Regions from separate parts of the Nocardiopsis akebiae genome, predicted to be linked through region 4. Evidence: predicted binding sites of a transcription regulator. Region 4 holds the regulator's gene; each other region holds the start of a gene.
The links. The regulator LexA, encoded in region 4, represses DNA repair genes until DNA is damaged. The targets are predictions, from matches to a motif close to TCGAACANNTGTTCGA.
Positions count from the first base shown of each region.

Region 1: the regulator LexA is predicted to act here: its motif matches at 4,258-4,273, upstream of uvrA (excinuclease ABC subunit UvrA).
Region 2: the regulator LexA is predicted to act here: its motif matches at 3,588-3,603, upstream of ruvC (crossover junction endodeoxyribonuclease RuvC).
Region 3: the regulator LexA is predicted to act here: its motif matches at 2,327-2,342, upstream of KGD83_RS07890 (DUF6504 family protein).

Region 1 is NZ_CP074132.1:2,425,063-2,431,037, forward strand. It holds partial or broken gene KGD83_RS10480 (hypothetical protein) at 1-121, shown strand, start outside; gene murJ (murein biosynthesis integral membrane protein MurJ) at 132-1,754, shown strand; gene KGD83_RS10490 (glycosyltransferase family 4 protein) at 1,751-2,833, shown strand; gene KGD83_RS10495 (TerC family protein) at 3,174-4,205, shown strand; gene uvrA (excinuclease ABC subunit UvrA) at 4,535-5,975, shown strand, end outside.
Region 2 is NZ_CP074132.1:5,004,094-5,010,068, reverse strand. It holds gene KGD83_RS21445 (adenylosuccinate synthetase) at 1-341, opposite strand, end outside; gene KGD83_RS21440 (hypothetical protein) at 338-1,333, opposite strand; gene KGD83_RS21435 (molecular chaperone DnaJ) at 1,421-2,515, opposite strand; gene KGD83_RS21430 (NUDIX hydrolase) at 2,533-3,324, opposite strand; gene ruvC (crossover junction endodeoxyribonuclease RuvC) at 3,623-4,171, shown strand; gene ruvA (Holliday junction branch migration protein RuvA) at 4,222-4,842, shown strand; gene ruvB (Holliday junction branch migration DNA helicase RuvB) at 4,861-5,975, shown strand, end outside.
Region 3 is NZ_CP074132.1:1,837,530-1,843,504, reverse strand. It holds gene KGD83_RS07900 (peptidoglycan recognition protein family protein) at 1-1,008, shown strand, start outside; gene KGD83_RS07895 (GNAT family N-acetyltransferase) at 1,277-1,852, shown strand; gene KGD83_RS07890 (DUF6504 family protein) at 1,969-2,259, opposite strand; gene KGD83_RS07885 (serine/threonine-protein kinase) at 2,552-4,819, shown strand; gene KGD83_RS07880 (quinone oxidoreductase family protein) at 4,894-5,859, shown strand.
Region 4 is NZ_CP074132.1:1,972,340-1,978,314, reverse strand. It holds gene KGD83_RS08470 (vitamin B12-dependent ribonucleotide reductase) at 1-1,599, opposite strand, end outside; gene nrdR (transcriptional regulator NrdR) at 1,707-2,192, opposite strand; gene lexA (transcriptional repressor LexA) at 2,847-3,566, shown strand; gene KGD83_RS08455 (alpha/beta hydrolase family protein) at 3,674-4,765, shown strand; gene KGD83_RS08450 (hypothetical protein) at 4,779-5,405, opposite strand; gene KGD83_RS08445 (hypothetical protein) at 5,798-5,975, opposite strand, start outside.

The DNA.
Region 1 (5,975 bases), 450 kb from region 4:
CGCGGCGCTGCTCGCGGGGGTCGCCGCCCTGACCCTGGCCAGCGAGCGCGTCAGCTTCTCCCGCGTCATCGACCGCGTCCCGGCCCTGCGCCGCCTCGACCGCTGGGGCAGGCACGAGTGAGACGGCCACGGTGTCCCGTACCATCCAGGGGGTGACGCGCGGAGTAGGCACGGCGGCGGCGCTGATCGCGGTGGTCACGGTGGGGGCCAGACTGGCGGGGTTCGGGCGCACCGCGGTCTTCTCCCAGACCGTCGGCGACACCTGTCTGGGCACCGCCTACGTCACCGCCAACCAGCTGCCCGCCGTCCTGTTCGAGATCGTCATCGGCGGGGCGCTCACCGCGGTGGTCGTTCCGGTGCTGGCCGCCGCCGCCGAGCGCGGCGACCGCGAGCGGGTGCGCCACACCGCCTCTGCGCTCATCACCTGGGTCCTGCTGCTGGCCGTGCCGCTGTCGGCGCTGCTCGCCCTGGTCTCGGTCCCGGCGATGTCGCTCATGCTGGGCGCGGGCGGGGGCTGCGACCGGGGCGCGCTGCTCGGACTGGCCGCCCGCATGCTCGCGGTCTTCGCCCCGCAGATCGTCCTCTACGGCCTGGCCTCGGTGCTCTACGGCGTCCTGCAGTCCCACCGCCGCTTCCTGGCCCCCGCCCTGGCCCCGCTGGTGTCCAGCCTGGTGGTCATCGCCGCCTACGTGGCCTTCGTGCCGCTGGGAGCCGACCACCGCCAGGACGTGGCTGGCCTGCCGCTGGCGGCCGAGCTGACCCTGTCCCTGGGCACCACCGCCGGGGCGGCGGCGCTCTTCCTCACGGTCGTGGGGCCCGCCCGGCGGCTGCGGGTGCGGCCCCGGCCGCGGCTGACCTTCCCGCCGGGGGTGGGCGGGCGCGTGCGCTCCCTGGCGCTGGCCTCCCTGCTGCCGCTGGCGGCCATGCAGCTGTGCCTGCTGCTGTTCGTGGCCCTGGCCAACCGGGGCGGCGGCGCGGGGGCGGCCGTGCTCCACACCTACGCCTGGGCCCTGTTCACCCTGCCCTACGGGGTGATCGCGGTGCCCATCGCCACCAGCGCGTTCACCGCCCTGGCGGTCGCGCACGCCGAACACGACCGGCGGGGGTACGCCTCCCTGGTGGCCGGCGGCGCCCGCGCCTGCGTGGTGGTCACCGCTGGGGTGGGCGCCTCCCTGGCCGCCGCCGCGGCCCCGGTGGCCCTGGTCTTCGCCCAGCACGACCCCGTGACCCTGGAGCGCGCCCTGCTCGCCTACGCTCCCGGTGTGGTGGGCTTCGGGCTGGTGGCCCTGCTCAGCCGGGCCCTGTACGCCTCGCACCACGGGCGCCTGGCGGCCACGGCTCAGGTGGTGGGGTGGCTGGTGGTGATGTTGTGTGCTGTGGTGTTGGTGTGGACGTTGCCGCAGGGCTGGTCCATCGCCGGGCTGGGCGCGGCCAGCACGGTCGGTCTGAGCCTGGCCGCGGCCCTGCTGTGCGCGGCGGTGGCGCGCACGCACGGTCGGGAGACCCTGACGGGCCTGGCGCGCTCGGCGCTGGCCGCGGTGCTGGGCGGTGTGGTCGGGTGGAGCGCGGGGCGCGCGGTGGCCGCGGCCCTGCCCGCGGACGGCGTGTGGCAGACGGTGGCGGCGGCCGCGGTGTCGGCGACGGCGGCGCTGGCCGCCTACGCGGCCGTCGCGGCGGTGGTGGACCGTCCGGCGGTGCGCGCCGTCGCCGACCGGGTCGGGACCGTACTCGAACGCAGGAGGGAGAGGCGTTGAACGCCAGGATCGCGCTGGTCATCGGTACCAGCAGTGGAGGGGTGGGCCGCCACGTGCGCTCGCTGGGCGCGGGCCTGGCCGCGCGCGGCCACCGGGTGGCGGTACTGGGCCCGGCCTCCGCCGAGCGCGAGTTCGGCTTCACCTCGGAGGGCATGCGCTTCTCCCCGGTCGGCATCGGAGCGGCGCCCTCCGCGGGCGATCCCGGCGCCGTGCTGCGCCTGCGCGCCCTGACCCGGGGCGCGGACGTGGTCCACGCGCACGGTCTGCGGGCCGGGGCCCTGTGCGCGCTGGCCGGCGCCTCTCCGCTGGTGGTGACCGCGCACAACGCACCGCCGCTGGTGCGGGGGGCGCTGTCGGCTGCCTACCCGGTGCTGGAGCGGATCGTGGCGCACCGCGCGGACGTGGTGCTGGGGGTGTCGGGCGACCTGGTGCGCAGGCTGCGCTCGGTCGGGGCGCGCGACGCGCGGCTGGCGGTGGTGGCCGCTCCCGAGACCGGCGCTCCGGTGAACGGGCGCGAGGCCACCCGGGCCGACCTGGCTGTGCTGCCGGAGCGGCCGCTGCTGCTGACCGTCGCCCGCCTGGCCGAGCAGAAGGGGTTGGACATGCTCCTGGCGGCGGCGCCGGCCATCGCCGACCGCCGCCCCGAACCGGTGGTGGCGATCGCCGGGGACGGGCCCCTGTGGGGGGAGTTGCACGACACGGCCGCGGAGATGCGCGCGGACGTGCGCATGCTGGGGCACCGCGCGGACGTGGCCGACCTGTTGGCGGCGGCGGACGTGTTCTGCCTGACCAGTCAGTGGGAGGGGCCCTCGCTGGTGATCATGGAGGCGCTGCGCGCGGGGCTGCCGGTGGTCTCCACCCGGGTCGGCGGCATCCCGGACCTGTACTCGGGGACGGTGCTGATGGTGCCGCCGGGGGATCCCGCGGCCTTCTCCGCCGCCGTGGGCCGGGTGCTGGACGACCCGGCGCTGGCCGAGGACCTGCGGGCCCGATCGCGCGAGGCGGCCAAGGCGCTGCCGAGCGAGGAGGACGCGGTGGAGGCCGCCGCGGGCGTGTACAAGGCGGTGCTGCGCGGGTGAGGCGGGACGTGCGGGCGCCCTGGGGCGGGATGGCCCCGGGGTCGGGTGGACCTGTCCCCGGGGTGCGGTCGATGCCACCTTCGCCGGGACTTCACCCCGCGGGGGTGTAGATGTCATCCTGGACTACGGTCCGGTGTGTGCCGCCCACGGTGCGGCACCGGTATCCTGGCCTGACACGTGAGGGGAGTATCCCTGTCGCGGCGGTGTCGTCATCACGGCGGACAATGTCGTCCTCCCGGTGCCGCCGGTTCGCAGCGCCTAGCTGTGAGCGGGAGAGACCTCCGGTGGTTCGACGTGCGTGCACACCGCTCGCGCGCACTGACCGGAGGAGAGACTTTCCGTGAACGTTCCCTTGTGGTTGTGGGCTGCCACGATCGGCGCCATGGTCGCCATCCTGGTGATCGACCTCATCATCGTCGACCACCCCTGGAGCAAGACGAAGGGCCCCCAGGAGTTCGGCATGAAGCAGGCCGCCTGGTGGGCGGCCTTCTACATCGGTATCGCCATCATCTTCGGTTTCGGCGTCTGGTACTTCGGCGGAGGCGCCGCGGGCGCCGAGTACTTCGCCGGGTTCGTCACCGAGAAGAGCCTGAGCATCGACAACCTCTTCGTGTTCTACCTTCTGATGGGCTCCTTCGCGGTGCCCAAGAAGTACCAGCACGAGGTCCTGCTCGTCGGCATCGTCATCGCGCTGGTCATGCGCGGTATCTTCATCGTCCTGGGCGCCCAGGTCATCAACGCCTGGAGCGAGGTCTTCTACCTCTTCGGCGCCTTCCTGATCTACACCGGTTACAAGATCGTCCGCGACCACGTGAAGGGCGACGAGGAGGAGAAGGACTTCACCCAGACCCCGGTGGTCCGCCTCCTCAAGCGCTTCTGGCCGGTGACCGACGACTACCACGGTGCCCACCTCACCGTGAAGCTCGACGGCCGCCGCCACATCACGCCGATGCTGCTGGTCATCGTCGCGATCGGCATGATCGACCTGGTCTTCGCGGTCGACTCCATCCCGGCGATCTTCGGTCTGACCCAGGACGCCTACATCGTCTTCACCGCCAACGCCTTCGCCCTGCTGGGCCTGCGCCAGCTGTACTTCCTGCTGGCCGGTCTGATGGACCGCCTGGCCTACATCAGCTGGGGCCTGTCGGCGATCATGGTCTTCATCGGCGTCAAGATGATCCTGCACGCCCTGCACGAGAACGGCGTGCACGTGCCCGAGGTCGGCATCGGCCTGTCCCTGACCGTCATCCTGGGCATCATGACCGTCACCATCGTCGGCAGCCTGATCAAGTCCCGCGCCGACGAGCGCAAGAACCCCGAGCTCAAGACCGAGCGCGACCCCTCGGTCGACTCCCCGGCGGACCGCTCCTGAGCGGACGGCGGACCCGCGGGCCCGCCGAGGACATTCCGGGAAACGGCCGGATTCGAACAGCCGTTCGTCTATAGTGGTGGCACCCTGAGCGCTCCGGCGCCGGGGTGCCGCCTTGTTTTGCGAGGTGGAAGAAACCGTCGTCGGCGGTCGTTAGGCTGGACGGGCGGGAGAGGCGAGCGTCCTCCCCCCTCTCCTCAGCGGCCCGTCTCCGGGGCCCGGGCGGTCTCCGGGAGATCCCGACCGCCGCACGCGAAGTTCCACACGGGTCAGCCGACGTCACGCGACGGGGTCCGCGTCCTGTGCGCCAGAGCCGAAGGATGTCTCACTCGATGGTCGAACAACTGGTAGTCCGGGGAGCCCGGGAGCACAACCTCAAGGACGTCTCGCTGGACCTGCCGCGCGACTCCATGATCGTGTTCACCGGCCTGTCCGGTTCGGGCAAGTCGTCGCTGGCCTTCGACACGATCTTCGCCGAGGGCCAGCGGCGCTACGTGGAGTCGCTGTCGGCCTACGCCCGCCAGTTCCTGGGGCAGATGGACAAGCCGGACGTGGACTTCATCGAGGGCCTGTCCCCGGCGGTGTCCATCGACCAGAAGTCCACCAGCCGCAACCCCCGCTCCACCGTCGGCACCATCACCGAGGTCTACGACTACCTGCGGCTGCTGTGGGCGCGCATCGGCGTCCCGCACTGTCCCGAGTGCCACCGCGAGATCGCCCGCCAGACCCCGCAGCAGATCGTGGACCGCGTCCTGGAGATGGAGGAGGGCACCCGCTTCCAGGTGCTCGCCCCCGTCGTGCGCGGACGCAAGGGCGAGTACGTCGAGCTGTTCAAGGACCTGCAGTCCAAGGGTTACACCCGCGCGGTGGTGGACGGGCGGGCCGTGCGCCTGGACGAGGCGCCCAAGCTGGGACGCTACGACAAGCACGACATCGCCGTGGTCGTGGACCGCCTCAGCGTCAAGCCCTCCTCCCGCGGGCGCCTGACCGACTCGGTGGAGACGGCGCTCAAGCTGGCCGGGGGGACCATCGTCCTGGACTTCGTGGACGTGGAGGCCGGGGACCCCGACCGCGAGAAGGTCTTCTCCGAGCACCTGTACTGCCCCTACGACGACCTGTCCTTCGAACAGCTCGAACCGCGCTCCTTCTCCTTCAACGCCCCCTACGGCGCCTGCGCCGAGTGCTCCGGCCTGGGCACCCGCATGGAGGTCGACCCCGAACTCCTGGTCCCCGACCCCGAGAAGACGCTGGCCGAGGGCGCCATCGGCCCCTGGTCGGGCGGGCCCAACAGCGGCTACTGGGAGCGCATCCTCAAGGCGGTGGGCGAGGCGATCGGCTTCGACCTGGACACCCCCTGGGAGCGGCTGCCGCGCCGCGCGCGCAAGGCCCTGCTGGAGGGGCACGACACCCAGGTCCACGTCAGCTACCGCAACAGGTACGGGCGCAACCGCTCCTACTACACCGAGTTCGAGGGCGTCATCCCCTGGGTCAAGCGCCGCCACTCCGAGACCGAGAGCGACTACGGCCGCGAACGGCTGGAGGGGTACATGCGCACCGTGCCCTGCCCGACCTGCGAGGGCACGCGCCTCAAGCCGGTCGTGCTCGCGGTGACCGTGGGCGGCAGGTCCATCGCCGAGGTCGCGCAGATGCCGCTCAGCGACAGCGCGGCCTTCCTGGCCGGGCTCACGCTCTCCGAGCGCGACGCGGTCATCGCCGCCCAGGTGCTCAAGGAGATCAACGCCCGGCTCGGCTTCCTGCTCGACGTCGGCCTGG
Region 2 (5,975 bases), 3.0 Mb from region 4:
ACGGTTACCAGCGCGAACGGGTCGGGCACGCCGAGCGAGGCCAGGTGTCCGGCCTCGGCGGCCAGGGCGAAGGGGTCCACCACCATCCACCGCGACAGGTGCGTGGGCACCGGACCGCCGGGGGCCAGCGTGCCCGCGCCGAACTGGGCGAACGTGTGGTGGCGCCCGTCGGGGGTCACCACGTTGTGCGCGGCCTGGGCGCCCCCGTTGGCGCGCACGACGGCGCCGAAGCGCCGCCGCGCGCACAGCAGGTCGACCGTCACGCCCTTGCCCGCGTCGCCGAACCCCAGGTCGACGACGACGGCGTTCCCGTCGGCCCACGGGGCGGTCGCGCCGGTCACAGCCGGTCCACCCCGCCCGCCCCGGCCGGGCCGCCGAGCCCGGTCGGGGCGTCGGCCACGACCACGGAGCCGCGGCTCCCGGACAGCGTCCGCAGTGCCCTGCCCACCGCCTCGCCCGCGTCCGAGCCCGCCTCGGCCAGGTCGGCCAGGCCCTCCTCCAGGTCGATGGCCTCCTCGGCGAGTCCGACGGTGACCGCGATGGTCTCCGACACCGCGTCTAGGTCGTCCAGGTAGACGACGTTCTGGCCCAGTTGGGTGTCCCAGAAGCCGCGCACCTTGTCGTTGTGGAAGTGCCCGCTGCCGGTCGGCATGATGAAGTACACCTCGAAGCTGCGCCGCAGCTCGGCCAGGATCCGCGGGAACGGGATGTCCTCGGTGATGTCGTCGCCGATCACCTCGCGCACCTCCCGCGCCTTGACCGCCCCGTAGGCCATCTCGTCGCCGATGATGAAGAGGTGGCCGCGCCGTCCGCGCTTCTCCAGGCAGTCCATGGAGGTGTGCCGGGCCATGAAGTACATGGCCAGCTCGTAGGACTCCATCACCTGGCCGCCACCGCCGCCCTCCAGCAGGATGTTGCCCAGGTCGTCCTCCAGTTCGTTGCCGGACTCGAACTGCCCCACCTGGAGCGGGGCCCGGTCGCACGTGGCGTCGCCGATCGCGCCGAAGAGGATCTGCGGGTCCTGCACGTACCCCTTGCGCAGCAGCAGGCCGAACAGGTCGGGCAGCTTGGTCTGGAGTACGCGCGGCACGTTGCGCATGGACCCGGTGACGTCGAAGAGCACCGAGATGGCCAGCGACTCGGGGTGTTCGGCGGAGTCGCGGCTCTCGCGCACGCCCACCCCGCGGGGGTCGAGGCTGTCGTGGACCCGCCAGGCGCTGCGCGGGGTCGAGGCGAGCACGTCGTCGGTGTAGCCGAAGCTGCTGGAGCCGACGGAGGAGTTGTAGGCCTGGCGCGCGTGGTACGCGTCGGTGGACCAGTGGCTGCTTCCCATGGGGTTCTCCTTGGAACGGGGGCGGGCGGATCGGGCCGCCGGGGCCGGGGCGGGGTTCGTGAGGGGGACGGTGGTCGGGGAGGGGGTTCAGGCCCCGGCGGCCGGTGCCGGGTCCGGCATGGTGAAGGGGCGGAACCGGCGCGGTCCGTAGAGGCGTTCCAGCACGTCGTCCAGTTCGCAGAGGAGGGCGAACCCGTCGCGGGGCCGCCGCTCGGGGGCGGGCAGGGTGCAGCCGCGCGCGAAGGACCGCAGCTGCGGGGGCAGGCGGCCCCCGGTGACGTACTCCACGCACCGGGTCGCCATGTGGATGTCGGTCTGGGCCAGCGCGGGGCGGCGGGCGGCCACCTCGGGCGGGTAGAAGTCCGCGCGGCCGGGCACCATCGCCGGGACGTGCGGCGCGGTGCGCGGGGCGTGCGCCGTCACCGAGTAGCACCAGTCGACCAGGACCAGGCCGTGCTCGGCCGGATGGATCATCACGTGCTCGGGCACGACCGCGCCGTGCACCACCCCCGCCAGGGCGGCGTTGCCGACGGCGACCAGCAGCCGCCGCCACATCCACGCCGCGTCGCGCGGATCGACGCCGCCGGGGTGGGCGCGGCGCACCTCGGTCAGCGTGTGGAAGCCGTGCAGCCGTCCCAGGACGTTGGCCCGCCGCTCCGCGCCGGTGGCGGCGTCGCGGTGCTTGAAGGACTCCACCAGTTCTGGGACGAAGGCCCGGTAGCGCTCGTGGCCGTGCTCCCGGATACGGCGCAGCGCGGTCGCCTCGGCCTCCAACAGGTCGTTGTCGCGGGGTGCGCGGGGCAGTTTGAGCACCGCGTCGCGCCACTCCGGCGCCCGGTAGCGCACCGGGTGCAGGTCGGCGACGTCGCCGCGGGCCAGCCGCTCCCGGCCGATCCGGTAGGTGTGCGCGCCGGTGGCCAGCGTGAGGTCGTCCAGGCGCAGGTCGCCCGCGGCCATCGCCCGGTACAGGTCCCACAGCCGGGAGAGCCGGGTGAAGGGGCCCGCGCCGCTGCCGGGCGGCGCCGTGTCGGGGTGCAGCGCGCGGGCCAGCTCGCGGTGGCGGGCCGTGGCCGCGGGGGGTACGCCGCCGCCCTCGGGCAGCGGGCCGAACAGCTCCACGGGGTCGCCCGCCAGGGCGACCCGGCGCTCGGCGTCCCCGAAGGCGGGGCCGGTGGCCGTCATCGGACTCCTCTCGGGTGTCACTGCGTGCTCCGCAGCAGGGGAGGGTGCAGCAGGGCGGCGCCGCCCGCGCGGTAGAGCCGGGCGCGCCGTCCGCCGCCCGCGCCGCCGCGCTCGGCGAGTTCTCCGGTGTCCTCCACGAACCCGGGTGCGGCGAGGATCTTGCGGTGGAAGTTGGCCGCGTGCAGGGACTGGCCCCACACGGCCTCGTACACCTCGCGCAGCGCCGTGATGGTGAAGGCGGGCGGCAGGAAGGCCGTGGCCAGCGGGGTGTACTCCAGCTTGGAGCGGGCGCGCTCGACCGCGTCGGCCAGGAGGCGGCCGTGGTCGAAGGCCAGGTCGAGCCCGGGGCGGGCGCCGTCGCCGTGGCCGAGGTCGCGCCAGGGGATCCAGGCGGCCTCCTCGGTGCCCCGGCCGGTGTGCGGGTCGGGCAGGTCGGGGGCCAGCAGGACGTAGGCGACCGAGAAGACGCGCATGCGCGGGTCCCGGTCCCGGGCGCCGTAGGTGCCCAGCTGCTCCAGGTGCAGTTCGGTGGGCAGCAGGGTCTTCTCCGAGAGCACGCGCAGGGCGGCGTCGGGCAGGTCGGGGTCGGCGGGGCCGTCCGGTCCGTCCTCGGCCCGGACGAACCCGCCCGGCAGCGCCCACCAGCCGCGCTGGGGGTGCTCGGCGCGGCGCGTCAGCAGCACGTGCGGCACGCCCGAGCGGATGGTGAGGGCGACGACGTCGACGGTGACCGCGGCCGGGGCGAACACGTGGGGGTCGTAGTCGGCGAGGAACCGGCTCTCGCCCTCCTCGTTGCGCGGATCGGCCACGTGCGCCTCCAGTTGTCCTCAAGTCGAGTATTTCTCTTTCTGAGAGCAACTTAGCACGCGCTCGGTGTCCCGTCCATCCCTTTTCTCCGGAAGGCGAAGCCGTGGCGCGACCCCGGACCGTGCGGCCGCGCCCGGCCGGGCGACTACCCTCGCGTCAGGGCTGCTCCCGGTCGCGGCGGGCTCCGGCCCCGCGGGCGCCCCCGGGGACACGACACGCCCGGGCGGGCCGGCGGCGGGCGTCGTCGCCCGCCGCTAGCATGTGGGCGAACGGACGTTCGAGAGGGCGAGGGTGAGGCGCGTGCGCGTGTTGGGGATCGACCCCGGGCTGACCCGGTGCGGTGTCGCCGCCGTCGAGGGCGCCATCGGCCGACCGCTCGCCCTGCTCGGCGCCGACGCCGTGCGCACCAGCCCCGACACCGACCTGCCCCACCGGCTCGTGGGCATCGAGCGCGGCATCGAGGAGTGGCTGGACCGCTACCAGCCCGACGCCGTCGCCGTCGAGCGCGTCTTCGCGCAGCACAACCTCAGCACCGTCATGGGCACCGCCCAGGCCAGCGGCATCGCCCTGGTCTGCGCCGCCCGTCGCGGCCTGCCCGTGGCCATGCACACCCCCAGCGAGGCCAAGGCCGCCATCACCGGCAACGGCCGCGCCGACAAGGCGCAGGTCGGCACGATGGTGGCGCGTATCCTCGGACTCGACGGACCCCCCAAGCCCGCCGACGCGGCCGACGCCGTCGCCCTGGCCATCTGCCACATCTGGCGCGGCGGGGCCCAGGCCCGCGTCGCCCAGGCCCAGCAGGACTTCGCCCGCAAGGTGGAGCTGGCCCGCCGCACCCGCGGCCGCTAGCGCCCCGCCCCCAGGAAGGAGAGGGGCACCGTCCCCGGTGCCCACACCAGATGATCGCGTTCCTCACCGGCCGGGTGGCCGCACGCGGCGCGGGCACCGCCGTCATCGACGTCGGCGGGGTCGGCATGACCGTGCAGTGCACGCCCTCCGCGCTCTCGCGCCTGCACGTGGGCGAGACCGGGACAGTGGCCACCAGCCTCGTCGTGCGCGAGGAGTCCCTGACCCTGTTCGGGTTCGCCGACGACGACGAGAAGCACCTGTTCGAGCAGCTCCAGACCGCCTCCGGCGTCGGTCCCCGCCTGGCCCTGGCCATGCTCTCGGTCCACAGCCCCTCCAGCCTGCGCCACGCCGTGTCCGCCGAGGACACCACCGCCCTCACCCGCGTGCCCGGCATCGGCAAGAAGGGCGCCCAGCGCATCGTCCTGGAACTGCGCGGCAAGCTCGACGCGCCCGTGCTCACCGACGGCACCCTGCCCGGGTCCGAGGCCGCCGGGCCCGGTGGCGAGCCCAACGGCGCCTGGCGCGGACAGGTGGTCTCCGGCCTGGTCAACCTCGGCTGGTCGGCCAAGGACGCCGAGGCCGCCGCCTCCGCCGTGGCGACCGAGGCCGAGCACACCGACGACGTCGCCGTCCTGCTGCGCAGCGCCCTGCGCAGGCTCAGCCGGGCCTAGGAACAGGGAGGAAACCCCGTGTACGATTTCCACGAGGAAGACCCCCGCGGCCCGGCCCCCGCCGGGCCCCCGCCCTACGAGCGCGACGCGGTCTCGCCCGACGCGGGCACGGACGAGCGCCAGATCGAGGGCGCCCTGCGCCCCCGCGCGCTGGACGAGTTCGTCGGCCAGGAACGCGTGCGCGAACAGCTCTCCCTGGTGCTGCACAGCGCCAGGCGGCGCAACCGGGCGCCCGACCACATCCTCATGTCCGGCGGTCCGGGCCTGGGCAAGACCACCCTGGCCATGATCATCGCCGCCGAGATGGGGGCCCCGCTGCGCATCACCTCGGGCCCGGCCATCGAGCGCTCCGGGGACCTGGCCGCGGTGCTCTCCACCCTCCAGGAGGGCGAGGTGCTCTTCCTGGACGAGATCCACCGCATGGCCCGCCCCGCCGAGGAGATGCTCTACGTCGCGATGGAGGACTTCCGGGTCGACGTCGTGGTCGGCAAGGGCCCCGGCGCCACCGCCATCCCGCTGGACATCGCGCCGTTCACCCTGGTCGGGGCGACCACCCGCGCGGGCATGCTGCCCGCGCCCCTGCGCGACCGCTTCGGGTTCACCGCGCACATGGACTTCTACACCCCCGGTGAACTGGAGCTGATCCTTCAGCGCTCGGCGGGCCTGCTCGGCGCGCCCCTGGACGCGGACGCCGCCGTGGAGATCGCCGGGCGCTCGCGCGGCACCCCCCGGATCGCCAACCGGCTGCTGCGCCGGGTGCGCGACTACGCCGAGGTGCGCGGGGACGGGCGGCTGTCGCTGGACACCGCCCGCGCCGCCCTGGAGCTCTACGAGGTGGACGAACTGGGCATGGACCGGCTGGACCGGGCCATCCTCGACGTGCTCATGAGGAGGTTCCGCGGCGGCCCGGTCGGCCTGTCCACGCTGGCGGTGTCAGTGGGGGAGGAGGCCGAGACGGTGGAGACCGTCGCCGAGCCCTTCCTGGTCCGCTCCGGATTCCTGGCCCGCACCCCGCGCGGTCGGGTGGCCACCCCGCAGGCCTGGGCGCACATGGGCCTCACCCCGCCTCCGGACGCGGCCTTCGGCGCGGCGGCGGCCAACGGCGGCACCACGGGTAACTCCGCCCCCGCGGG
Region 3 (5,975 bases), 130 kb from region 4:
GGCGGTGGAGGCGACCGCACCGTCCCCCGCGTTCTGGCGGAGCCCTCCGCCTCACACGGACTCGTCCGCCCCGACCTGCGCTTCGACATGGTGGCCGTCACCGGCGACCCCGGAGAGGCCGACGCGGCGGTGCGCTTCGAGACCGCCGACGGCCTGGGCTCGTGGAACCCGGTGCACCTGCACACCGGGGGCCGCGACGACCGGGACCCGGTCGCGGCCGCGCTGGTGCGCGCTCCCGAGGGCGCCACCGGTTACGAGGTGCGTTCGAGGGGGGAGAGTGCGGCCGTGAACCTGCGCGACGGCGAGGTGCTGCGCTTCGGCGGACCCGCGCAGGCGTCGCTGTCCGCGGAGGCATCCAGCGTGGCGCGCGGCCGGACCAGCGTCCCGTTCCGCACCCGCGCGGGTTGGGGCGCCGACGAGTCCTGGCGTTTCGACGACCGGGGCAACGACCTGTGGGAGGCGGAGTTCCACCCCGTGCAGGCGCTGACCGTGCACCACACCGCGATGCCGACCGGCGACGACCACGCGGCGGACGTGCGGGCGGTGTACTACCTGCACGCGGTGCAGCAGGCGTGGGGGGACATCGGCTACCACGTGCTCATCGATCCCGACGGGGTGGTCTACGAGGGCCGCCACTCGGGCGGGGACGGCGTGCCGGTCTTCTCCGGGATCCCGCGGCCGGGGCGGGCCGAGTCGGTGACCGCCGGGCACGCCTACGGGTTCAACCAGGGCAACGTGGGCGTGTGCCTGCTCGGGGACTTCACCGACGAACTGCCCACGCAGGCGGCGCAGGACTCCCTGGTCGACGTGCTGCGCGTGCTGTGCGCGGTGACCGGCGTGGACCCGGCAGGGCGGATCGAGTACGTCAACCCGGGCACGGGCGTGGCCACGCCGGGCGACGCGATCTCCCGGCACCGCGACTGGCTGGAGACCGAGTGCCCGGGCAACGCCTTCTCCGAGGTGTTCGACAGCGCGGTCCGCCAGCGCGTCATCGCGGGCCTGGCCTAGGCAGTGCTTCTTCGGACCTCCGCTCCGCTTCGGGCCGTGTCCGGGCGCCCGAACCGAGCCCCACAAGCTGAGACCGGTTCAGAGAACAGACCTTAGGCGGACGGGGCGCCCGCCGGAACCGCGGACCGCACGGGGTCCACGGCCGTTCCGAGGGGCGCCCCCCTGGTCGGGGCGGTACCGCCCTCCCCCGGGTACCCGCGGGAAAATCCGGGTGCCGCGCTCGGGTCCGGCGCGTATCGTGAGCGCACTCCGACCCGAGGGGAGAGGCGTGACCACCACGCAAGACAGACCGATACTGCCGTCAGTGATCCTGGAGACCGAGCACCTGCGGCTGCGTGCCTTCGTCGAGGGCGACGTCGACGACGTGCACGCGTCCTGCACCGACGCCGAACTCCAGCGCTGGCTCCCCCTCCCCCTGCCCGGCGTGCCCTACACCCGGGAGGAGGCGGAGCGGTGGTGCCGCGAGGTGGCCCCCGCCCTGCGCACCTGCGGCGAGGGACAGCAGTGGGCCATGGTCGAGAAGGAGACCAAGCGGCTCGTGGGCTCGGTGGGCCTGGTGCGTGTCGTGTGGCCGGCGATGAACACCGAGGTCGGCTACTGGGTCTCACCGTGGGGACGCGGCCGCGGGTACGCGACGGAGGCCGCCGTGGCCGTCTCCCGCTGGGCGCTGGAACAGGGCTTCCAGCGGGTGGAGATCAAGGCCGCCACCGGCAACACCGGTTCGCGCCGGGTCGCGGAGCGGTCGGGGTTCAGCCTGGAGGGCGTCGAACGCAGCGCGATGCCGCTGCACGAGGGCCGCGCCGACTTGGCGGTGTACAGCCTGCTCCCCGGCGACCTGGGCTGACGCGTGCGCCCCGTCCGCACCGGGCCTCGCCCCGCCCGCACGGGTCGTACCGGGCGGGCGGACGGGACCGTACGGACCGCGGTCGCGCGGCGGACGGGGACGCGCCGGACGCGTCCTCACCCCCACACGCGGGAGAGCAGCCACCTTCCGGTGGCCGTGTCGTGGCGCAGTTCGTACACCCCCTGGGACTGGGCCGTGCCCGCCTCCACCCGCCAGTGCCTGCGCTCGGGCGCCTGGGACTCACGCGCCGGTGTCCAGTCCATGCGCAGCGTGACCCAGTGTTCGAGGATCCTGCGCACTCCGTACACCCTGCCGTTCCACACGAACCGGGCCGGGCGCCCCTCGTCCTCGACGACGGTCACCTCCGCCCCGTAGTAGCGTCCCACGACACTTCCCCTCAGCATCATCCGCCTCCTGTCAGTCCCGGCACACGCCACCGGGACACCCACCCGTGGGGAAGACGCGGCCAGGTGTTCGAACGTGTGTTCTAATCCTAGCGAAAACCGGTGCCTCCGGGGAACCGTTCGGGCGCGAGGGGCATCCCCACGACTGACACGGCGCGCCCGCGCGCCGCTCACGAAACCCCCGCCCCGGGCCCGCGTCCGCGGAGACCGGGGCCAGTCAGCACAGAGCGCGTCGGCGTGTCGGCATCGGTACGCTGTGAGCGCGAACTCCACGATTCATGAGGGACCCCCAACTGTGACGTCGAACGGGCACCAGAGCGGCAAACCCCTGCGTGCGGGGGACCCGCGCGAACTCGACGGTTACCGCATCGTGAGCCGTCTCGGCCGGGGCGGCATGGGCACCGTCTACCTCGCCAAGGACGCCTCCGACCGGTCCGTCGCGGTCAAACTCATCCACCCCGACCTGGCCGACGACGAGTCCTTCCGGCTGCGCTTCGCGCGCGAGGTCGAGGCCGCGCGCCGCGTGGCCCGCTTCTCAACCGCGGGGGTGATCGACGCGCGGTTGGAGGGCGATCCCCTCTTCATCGTCTCGGAGTACGTGCCGGGCCCGAACCTGGACGAGGCGGTCCGCGCGGACGGCTCGATGGCGGGCGGCACCCTGGAGGGCCTGGCCATGGGCGTGGCCGCGGCGCTCACCGCCATCCACGGGTCCGGGGTCGTCCACCGAGACCTCAAACCGGCGAACGTACTGCTCTCCCCGGTCGGCCCGAAGGTCATCGACTTCGGCATCGCCCGCGCACTGGACGAGGCCGCGGACGCGGTCACCCGCTCCAGCCAGCTCATGGGCACCCCCTCGTACATGGCCCCGGAGCTGATCCTGGGCGAGCGGGCCACCGCGGCCGCCGACATCTTCGCGTGGGGCTGCCTGGTGGCCTTCGCCGGTACCGGCACCGCCCCCTTCGACGCCGCCACGGTCCCCGCCGTCCTGCACAACATCTCCTCGGCGCCGCCGCGCCTGGACGGCCTGGACCCGGACATGCACGACCTGGTCAACGCCGCACTGGACAAGAACCCGGCCAACCGGCCCACCTCCAAGCAGCTCCTGGCCCGGCTCACCGGCCAGGAGGACCCGGAGGAGTACGAGGTGGAGCGCACGATCAGCACCTCGTGGGCCCCGCCGAGCAGCTCCCCGGTCCCGGGGCGGCCGCCGCGGGACACCGGAGTCCGGGAGAGCGGGACCGCGGCGCACCAGGCGCCGAGCGGACCCCAGCAGGCGGAGGGCCAGCCCCCGGACAGCGGACCGCAGCAGGGCGCCGCGCTCCCGGAGGGCGGCCGGCCCCTCCAGGCGCAGGCCACTCAGTACAACCCGTACGCGCAGCCCACGCACGTCCAGCACCCGGTACAGCCGCCCCACGCGGCCCAGCAGCCCCGCGTGGAACAACGGCACGGCAACCCGGGCCTCCAGCCCTCGGTCCCCCGGCAGGACGCGGGGTACGGCGGACACCCGCCCCAGGACCCGCCTCCGGTCTACGGCCAGCAGATTCCCGGCCACTACGCCCACTCCGGCGGCCAGGTCCCCCCGACGCACCAGGCGAACGGCGGCCACCCGTCCCCGCCCCAGGGCCGACACGCCTTCAACGCCTACTCCGGCCCCGGCGGTCCCGGTGCTCCGGGCGCACCGGGCGGCCCCGCGGGGCCGTCCGGCGGCTCCCCGCGCAGACGCCGGCGGATGGTGGTGGTCGGCGCGGCCGCGGGCGCGGTCGTCCTGGTGGCCGCCGCGGGCGCGACGGTCCTGCTCAACGGCGGCCCGGAGGTCCCGGAGAACACCCTCTCCGTCTACAACACCGACTTCGGCACCGATCCGGGCTGGGTCAGCAACACCTACGAGCACGAGGACTCCGACGGCTACTGGGCCGAGCGCAGGGGCGTCCTGCTCCAGCTGGACCCCGAGAGCAACCCCAGCCGGGGCGAGGTCGTGGCGCTGGAGCGCGAGGAGGTCCTGCCGGACGACGTCCTGGTGAGCACCACCGCGTACGTGGCCCAGGGCCCGGAACAGGCGACGTTCGGCGTGCGCTGCTGGGACAACGACGGTGAGGAGTACCGGAGCCAGTACGAGGGGCTGCTGCGCTACGACGGCCAGCGCGCGGAGATCCGCCGGATGCACGAGGGCGAGGGCGACATCACCCTCGGCGAGACCACCGACGTCGCCGGATACACCCCCCAGCCCCTCTTCGACGAGTCGGTGCGCGAGGAGTACGGCTACGAGGAGCGCGACCCCCTCGGTTTCGACCACGAGAACATCCCCGCCAACACCGTCGCGCTCTCCTGCTCCCTGCAGGAGGACAGGGACGGCGACGAGTTCATGGAGCTCTCCCTGTGGGTCAACGGGGAGCACGCCGTGACCGCTGTGGACGAGGAACCGCTTCCCGACGACGCCGAGGAGGTCGAGGACCGCCGCAGGGTCGGCATCGTCACCCGCTCCGGACCGGGCAACGACTTCCTCGGCGTCCTGTACACCGCCTTCTCGGTCCACGAGATCCTCGGGGAGGGCCGGTCGGAGTGAGCGGGCCGCCGTGGCCGGTTCGGGCTCCGGGCTGACATGATGCCGGGAACCGACCCGGAAGGAGCAGTGGACCCATGCGTGCCATCGTGATCGAGGAGAACGGCGGACCCGAGGTGCTGCGGCTGGCCGAGAGGGACGATCCGGTGCCCGGCCCCGGCGAGGTCCTGATCGACGTCGAGGCCCGCGGGGTCAACTTCATCGACGTCTACCAGCGCAGCGGCCTGTACGACGTCCCGCTCCCCTACGTCCCGGGGATGGAGGGCGCGGGCGTGGTGGCCGCAGTCGGCGAGGGCGTCACCGACCTGTCCGTGGGGCAGCGGGTCGGCTGGGCGATGGCCCCCGGTGCGTACGCCGAACGGGCCGTGGTCAGGGCCTCGCTGGTCGTCCCCGTCCCGGACGCGGTCTCCGCCGAGCAGGCCGCCGCCCTGCTGCTCCAGGGCATGACCGCCCACTACCTGGTCCGCTCGGTGTACCCGGTGGCCGAGGGCGACACCGTGCTGGTGCACGCGGCCGCGGGAGGCACCGGTCTGCTGGTGACCCAGCTGGCCAAGGAGCGCGGCGCGCGCGTCATCGGCACCGTGTCCACCGAGGAGAAGGAGCGCATCGCGCGCGAGGCGGGCGCGGACGAGGTGGTGCGCTACACCGAGACCCCCGTGGCCGAGGCGGTGCGCGACCTCACCGGCGGCGAGGGGGTGGCCGCGGTCTACGACGGCGTCGGCCGGGACACCTTCGACGCCAGCCTGGCCTCGCTGCGCCCCCGCGGCGTGCTGGCGCTGTTCGGGCAGTCCTCGGGAGAGGTGGCCCCGGTGGACCCGCAGCGGCTCAACTCCGCCGGTTCGGTGTACCTGACCAGGCCCTCGCTGGCCTACTTCGTGGCCGACCGCGAGGAGCTCCTGGGCCGGGCCGGCGACCTGTTCGCGCTGGTGGGCGACGGCCGCCTGGACGTGCGGATCGGCGGACGCTACCCGCTGGCCGACGCGGGACGGGCCCAGAGCGACCTGGCCTCGCGCCGGACCACCGGCAAGCTCCTGCTGGTCTGAGCCGGACGGCCGCGGGCCGCACGCGCGGCGGGCGGGGGGGGAGGCGGTCCCTCTCCCCCGCCGACCCGGGTCGGCTCCGCGGCCGGTCGCCCCGCCCCGCCGCCGGTGCGGGGGGA
Region 4 (5,975 bases):
GTCACCGGTCCTGAGGCACTCGGCCCACTCGCGGGTGGCCGCGGCGTGGATCGGCTCCTCCAGGGTGCCGACGGTGCGCAGGTCGTCGTTGGCTGCGGCGTGCTTGCGCATGACCCGCTTGTGGGCACGCTCGTTGCGGCGGTAGCCGTCGTAGGGCCCCACGACCCCGGCCAGCTCGGCGCTGCGCCGGTAGGCCGCGCCGGTCATCAGCGAGGTCACGGCGGCGGCGACCGCGCGCCCGCCCTCGGAGTCGTAGGCGTGGCCGGTGGCCATGAGCAGGGCGCCCAGGTTGGCGTAGCCGATGCCGAGCTGCCGGTAGGCGCGGGTGGTCTGGCCGATCCTCTCGGTGGGGAAGTCGGCGAAGGTGATGGAGACGTCCATCGCCGTGATGACCAGTTCGGTGAGCGCGGTGAAGCGCTCCACATCGAAGGTGTCGTCCTCGCGCAGGAACTTCAGCAGGTTGATCGAGGCCAGGTTGCAGGACGAGTCGTCCAAATGGAGGTATTCCGAACATGGGTTACTTGCACTGATACGTCCGCTCTCGGGCGTGGTGTGCCAGTCCTGGATCGTGCCGTCGTACTGGATGCCCGGATCCGCGCACTCCCAGGCGGCCCTGGCCATGCGCTGGAACAGCTCCTTGGCGTCCACCGTGGCCACGACCCCGCCGGTGGTGCGGGAGGTCAGGCCGAAGTCGGAGCCGCTCTCCACGGCGCGCATGAACGCGTCGGAGACCCGCACGGAGTTGTTGGCGTTCTGGTACTGGACGCTGAACATGTCGTCGCCGCCGAGGTCGACGTCGAACCCGGCGTCGCGCAGGGCACGGATCTTGTGCTCCTCGCGGGCCTTGGTCTCGACGAAGTCCTCGATGTCGGGGTGGTCGACGTCCAGTACGACCATCTTGGCGGCCCGGCGGGTGGCCCCGCCGGACTTGATGGTCCCGGCCGAGGCGTCGGCGCCGCGCATGAAGGAGACGGGCCCGGAGGCCGTCCCGCCGGAGGAGAGCAGTTCCTTGCTGGAGCGGATGCGCGACAGGTTCACACCCGCGCCGGACCCGCCCTTGAAGATGATCCCCTCCTCCTTGTACCAGTCCAGGATCGACTCCATGGTGTCGTCCACGGAGAGGATGAAACACGCACTGACCTGGGCTTTTGAACTCGTACCGACGTTGAACCACACCGGGGAGTTGAAGCTGAACAGCTGGTGGGCGAGGGCGTGCTTGAGTTCGTGGTCGAAGACCTCGGCGTCCTCGGCCGAGGCGAAGTAGCCGTGTTCGCGGCCGGTCTCGGTGTAGACGCCGACGACGCGGTCGATGAGCTGCTTGAGGCTCCACTCGCGTTCGGGGGTGCCCACCGCGCCGCGGAAGTACTTGCTCGTGACGATCTGGGTGGCGTTCATCGACCAGGAGGAGGGGAACTCCACCCCGCGCTGCTCGAAGTTGACCGTGCCGTCGCGCCAGTTGGTCATGACGACGTCGCGGCGCTCCCACTCCAGGGAGTCGTAGGGGTGCGTGCCAGGGGAGGTGAAGACGCGCCTCACCCTGATCCCCTTGCGGCTGCCCTTGCCCTTGCGTCCGGCCGGACCGTTGGCGGTTTCCGTCATCGCCGGGTCTCCCCTCACTCGTGGGCACGGTCACCGACCGTGCCCGGCGTCCTCGTCCCGGGAGTGGTGTGGCCCCGCGCGCGGTCGGCGTGCGGCCGCGAGGGGCGCTACCCCGTGGCGGCGCCGCTCCGGCCGCCGGTCTCGGCCTCGCGGTCCTGGCGCAGGCTGGCGATCTCGGCCTCGAAGTCGGAGAGGCTCTCGAAGCCGCGGTAGACGCTGGCGAAGTGCAGGTAGGCGACCTCGTCCAGATCGCGCATCGGCCCCAGGATGGCCAGGCCGATCTCGTGGGCCGGGACCTCGGCCAGGCCGCGGCCGCGGATCTCCTCCTCGACCTGCTGGCCGAGCTTGGCCAGGGCGTCCTCGGAGACGGGGCGGCCCTGACAGGCCCGGCGCACCCCGGCGATGATCTTGGTCCTGCTGAAGGGCTCGGTGACCCCCGAGCGCTTGGCCACCATCAGCAGGACGGTCTCCTGGGTGGTGAACCTGCGCTCGCAGACGGGGCAGGACCGGCGGCGCCGGATGGCAGCGCCGTCGTCGGTGGACCTGCTGTCGATCACCCGGGTGTCCGGATGGCGGCAGAACGGACAGTGCACCCTGGTTCACCTGCTTCTCTCACCGAACGACAACACCTAGGTACCACTAAACCACAACTTCTGGGCAACCACTCCCGTCGCAACACCAGATGTTGTGGTCGAACCTAGACTTCTTCCTGACCTCGCCGCAACCCCGGCGCGGGCGTGTCACGAACACGGCCGAGGGACCGCGCGGCATCGTGGTCCGCGGCGGCGGGGCGGGACGGGGATGTCGGTGCGGGCGGACTGCCGCGGGGGCGGCCCGGCACCGCGCTCAAGGATAGCGCCGCCCACCGGAGCCGCCGCTCCCGGCGGCGGGCGCGGGAATCCCGACGTCACGGGGATTTCGGTCGAGCCGACGCCCCGGGATAAGACCCCCGCGCCTGGCCGGAACCGCCGTCACGGACACGCGTTCGCGCATTCCGGGGACAACAGCGCGTGAACGCGTGTACACACGTAAGTGCAGGCCGGAAATTGGCCGCGAATACGCGCGACGGCAATTCTCCCCGGCCTCGAACGCTTGTTTGATATCACCGTGTGCAACGACTAAAGTTGACCTTGATTTCACACCGGTTTCGCCATCACGTGGACCCCCAGGTCGGCACGGTCGCGGACCGGGGGTGGCCAGTCACACAAGCAGGCCCTGACCGAACCGAATGCCGAGGAGGCCCGGCCGTGCCGGAGGAGAATCCCGGAACCGCAGATACCGCCACCGTTCTCGCACCAGCGGAGAACGCGGGCGGGTCCACGCCCGAAGCCCCCAAACTCACCGCGCGCCAGCAGAGCGTGCTGAACTGCATCCAGCGCTATGTCCGGGAGCGGGGTTTCCCCCCGTCGATAAGGGAAATCGGGGAAGCGGTCGGCCTGTCCAGCCCGTCCAGCGTGGCGCACCAGCTCAAGGTCCTCCAGCGCAAGGGTTACCTGCACCGCGACCAGAACCGGCCGCGCGCGGTGGAACTGCGCACGCCCGGGCGCGCCTCGGGGCAGACCCTGGTGCCCGAGGACATCGACCTCTCCCGCGCCGCGGCCGTGCCCCTGGTCGGCCGGATCGCCGCCGGCGGTCCGATCCTGGCCGAGGAGTCGGTGGAGGACGTGCTCGCCCTGCCGCGCCAGCTGGTGGGTGAGGGTCGCCTGTTCATGCTCACCGTGGTCGGCGACTCGATGACCGACGCCGCCATCACCGACGGCGACATGGTGGTGGTGCGCCAGCAGCAGGACGCCAACAACGGCGACATCGTGGCGGCGCTGCTCGACGACGAGGCGACCGTCAAGGTGCTGCGCCGCGAGGAGGGCGGCCACGTGTGGCTGATGCCGCGCAACGAGGCCTACGAGCCGATCAACGGCGACGACGCCACCATCCTCGGCAAGGTGGTCGCGGTCATGCGCCGCGTCTGAGGTGCCCGCGTACCCGCGTCCCCGGTCCCTCTCCCCTCGGAGGGACCGGGGACGCTTCCCCTGTGGACGGCGCGGGGCCGACGGGCGCGGGCCGCTAGGCTGAGGAGGTGTTCACACGTGCCTCCTCCCCCGCCGTCCGCTGGCGCACCGCACTGGCCGGTGCCGCGAGCGCCGTCCTGTTGACCGCCGCCTGCGCCCCCGCCGACGACGGGGCCGCCGAGGCGCCGGGGGTCGGCGGCGTCGAGCGCGAGGTGGCCTTCGAGGGCGGCGGGCACGAGGCGTCCGGCGCGTTCCGGATGCCCCAGGACGTCTCCGGCACCGTTCCGGGCGCGCTCATCATCTCCGGCAGCGGTCCCACCGACCGCGACGGCAACAGCTCCGTGCGCCCCGACGCCGACACCAACCAGAACCTGTCACGGGTGCTCGCCGACGTCGGGGTGGCCTCGCTGCGCTACGACAAGTACGGCAGCGGTCCGGACTCCGAGACGCCGGGCCCCGGCGACGAGGTCGCGCCGGTGGACCCGGTGGTCTTCGACGAGCAGGTCGCGGCGGCCTACGAGGAACTCGTCTCCCAGCCCGAGGTGGACCCCGAGCGGGTGGTCGTCGTCGGGCACAGCGAGGGGGCCCTGTACGCGCTGCGCGCCCACGAGCTCATCGGTGCGGAGCACCCCTCCCCCGCGCTCGTGCTGGCCGCGCCTCCCGGTACGCGCTACCTCGACCTGATCGACCGCCAGCTCACCGAGCAGGCGCGCGCCGCCGAGGCCTCGGGCCAGGTGGAGGAGGGGCAGGTGGTCCAGCTGCTCTCGGACTCCCGTGCCGGACGGGCCGCGATCAGGTCCGGGCGCGCGCTCAGCGAGGTGGAGACGCCCAGCGGGGGCGTCATGGGCGTGTACACCCCCGCCAACGAGGACTTCCTGGCCTACATGGACGCCTTCGACCCCGTCGAACTGGCGGAGGGCCTGCCCGGGGGCACCCCGGTGCTGGTGCTGTGGGGGGAGCGGGACGCGCAGGTCTCCCGGCAGGACGTGGACCGGCTGATGACCGGTCTGGACGGAGCGCGACGGGTGGACGTCCCCGACACCGACCACATCCTCCGCCGCTACCGGGACGAGCCCGGGGCCACGGTCCTGGACGCCCAGCGCCCGTTCGCCGAGGAGGTCTCGCCCGCGCTGGAGGAGTTCCTGGGCGCGGCCTGGTAGCCGCGCCGGGGCCTCACTCGGGGATGGAGTCCGGCAGCGCCTCGGCCACGGACAGCGCGAACTCCTCGGCGCCCGCCACCATGCGCTCCCGGCCGCCCGGGTCCTGCGCGTCGTAGCTGGCAGCCACGGTGTAACAGGTCTCCAGGTACAGGTTGGACACCCGGGCACCGACGCAGGCGACCGTGTACGGGTCCTCCTGGACCCAGGCGACCGCCTCCTCGCCGACGCCTTCCAGCTCCTGCGCGTCGTACTGGGAGGTGGTGGTGCGCAGGTTGTCGGCGGCCGTCGTGACGCCGCCCGGGTCGGGGGCGGCCACGGCCACCAGCGTCGCGGTGGCCGGAACCTGTTCGCCGGGGCCGCCTGGGGTCGCCCACCGGCACTGCCAACCGGAGCCGAACGCCTGCTGCGGGCCGCCGACCGGCTCCTCGACCTCCAGCTCGTGGTCGGGCACCAGTTCGTCCAGCGTCCCGGTCTCGGCGACGGAGCACTCGGGCGCCGTCCCGAAGGCGCTCGCCTCCGGGGTGTCGCGCGCCACCACGTACCAGATCGCCCCGGCGGCGAGCACGACCAGCACCAGTGCGGCGGCGACCACGGCGGCGGTGGCGCAGCCCCGGCTCTGCGGTTGGACGGAGGCCACCACCTCGGGTGCGGGCTGCTGGGGGTGGGGCTGTCGCCACGGGGTGCCGGGGGGCGGCGGGTACTGCCCTTGTGGTGCCTGGTGGGGGTGGTAGGCCTGCTGCTGCCCGTGGGGTTGTGGTGCCTGAGACGGCGGAAGCGGCTGCTGTTGCCCGTGAGGCTGCGGCACCTGGGATGACTGAGGCGACTGCTGGTCTGCGTGCAACCGGGGAGGTTCCTGTGACCCCTGTGACTGCGGTGCCTCATTTCCCTGCTGAAGGCGCTGCTCCTGCGGCTGGGGTGGCTCGTGTTCCTGCGGTTCCTGATGCTCCTGCGGTTGCTGAGACCGAGGAGTTCGGGGGAACTGTTGGGCTTCCCGGGACTGCTCCGGCTCCCGCGGATCGGGCTGCTGGTCGCTCACAGGGCCTCTCCGAGCTGCACGGCGAACTCCACTGCCAGGTCCCGGGCCTCTCCGAAGTCGACCGGCTCGGTGCCGGAGGTCCCGGCGTAGGACACCCGCACCAGCAGGTTGTCGGTGGGGAAGGCCAGTTCGGCGGTACCGGGAGTCTGGCCGCGCCACACCCGGCCATCCCCT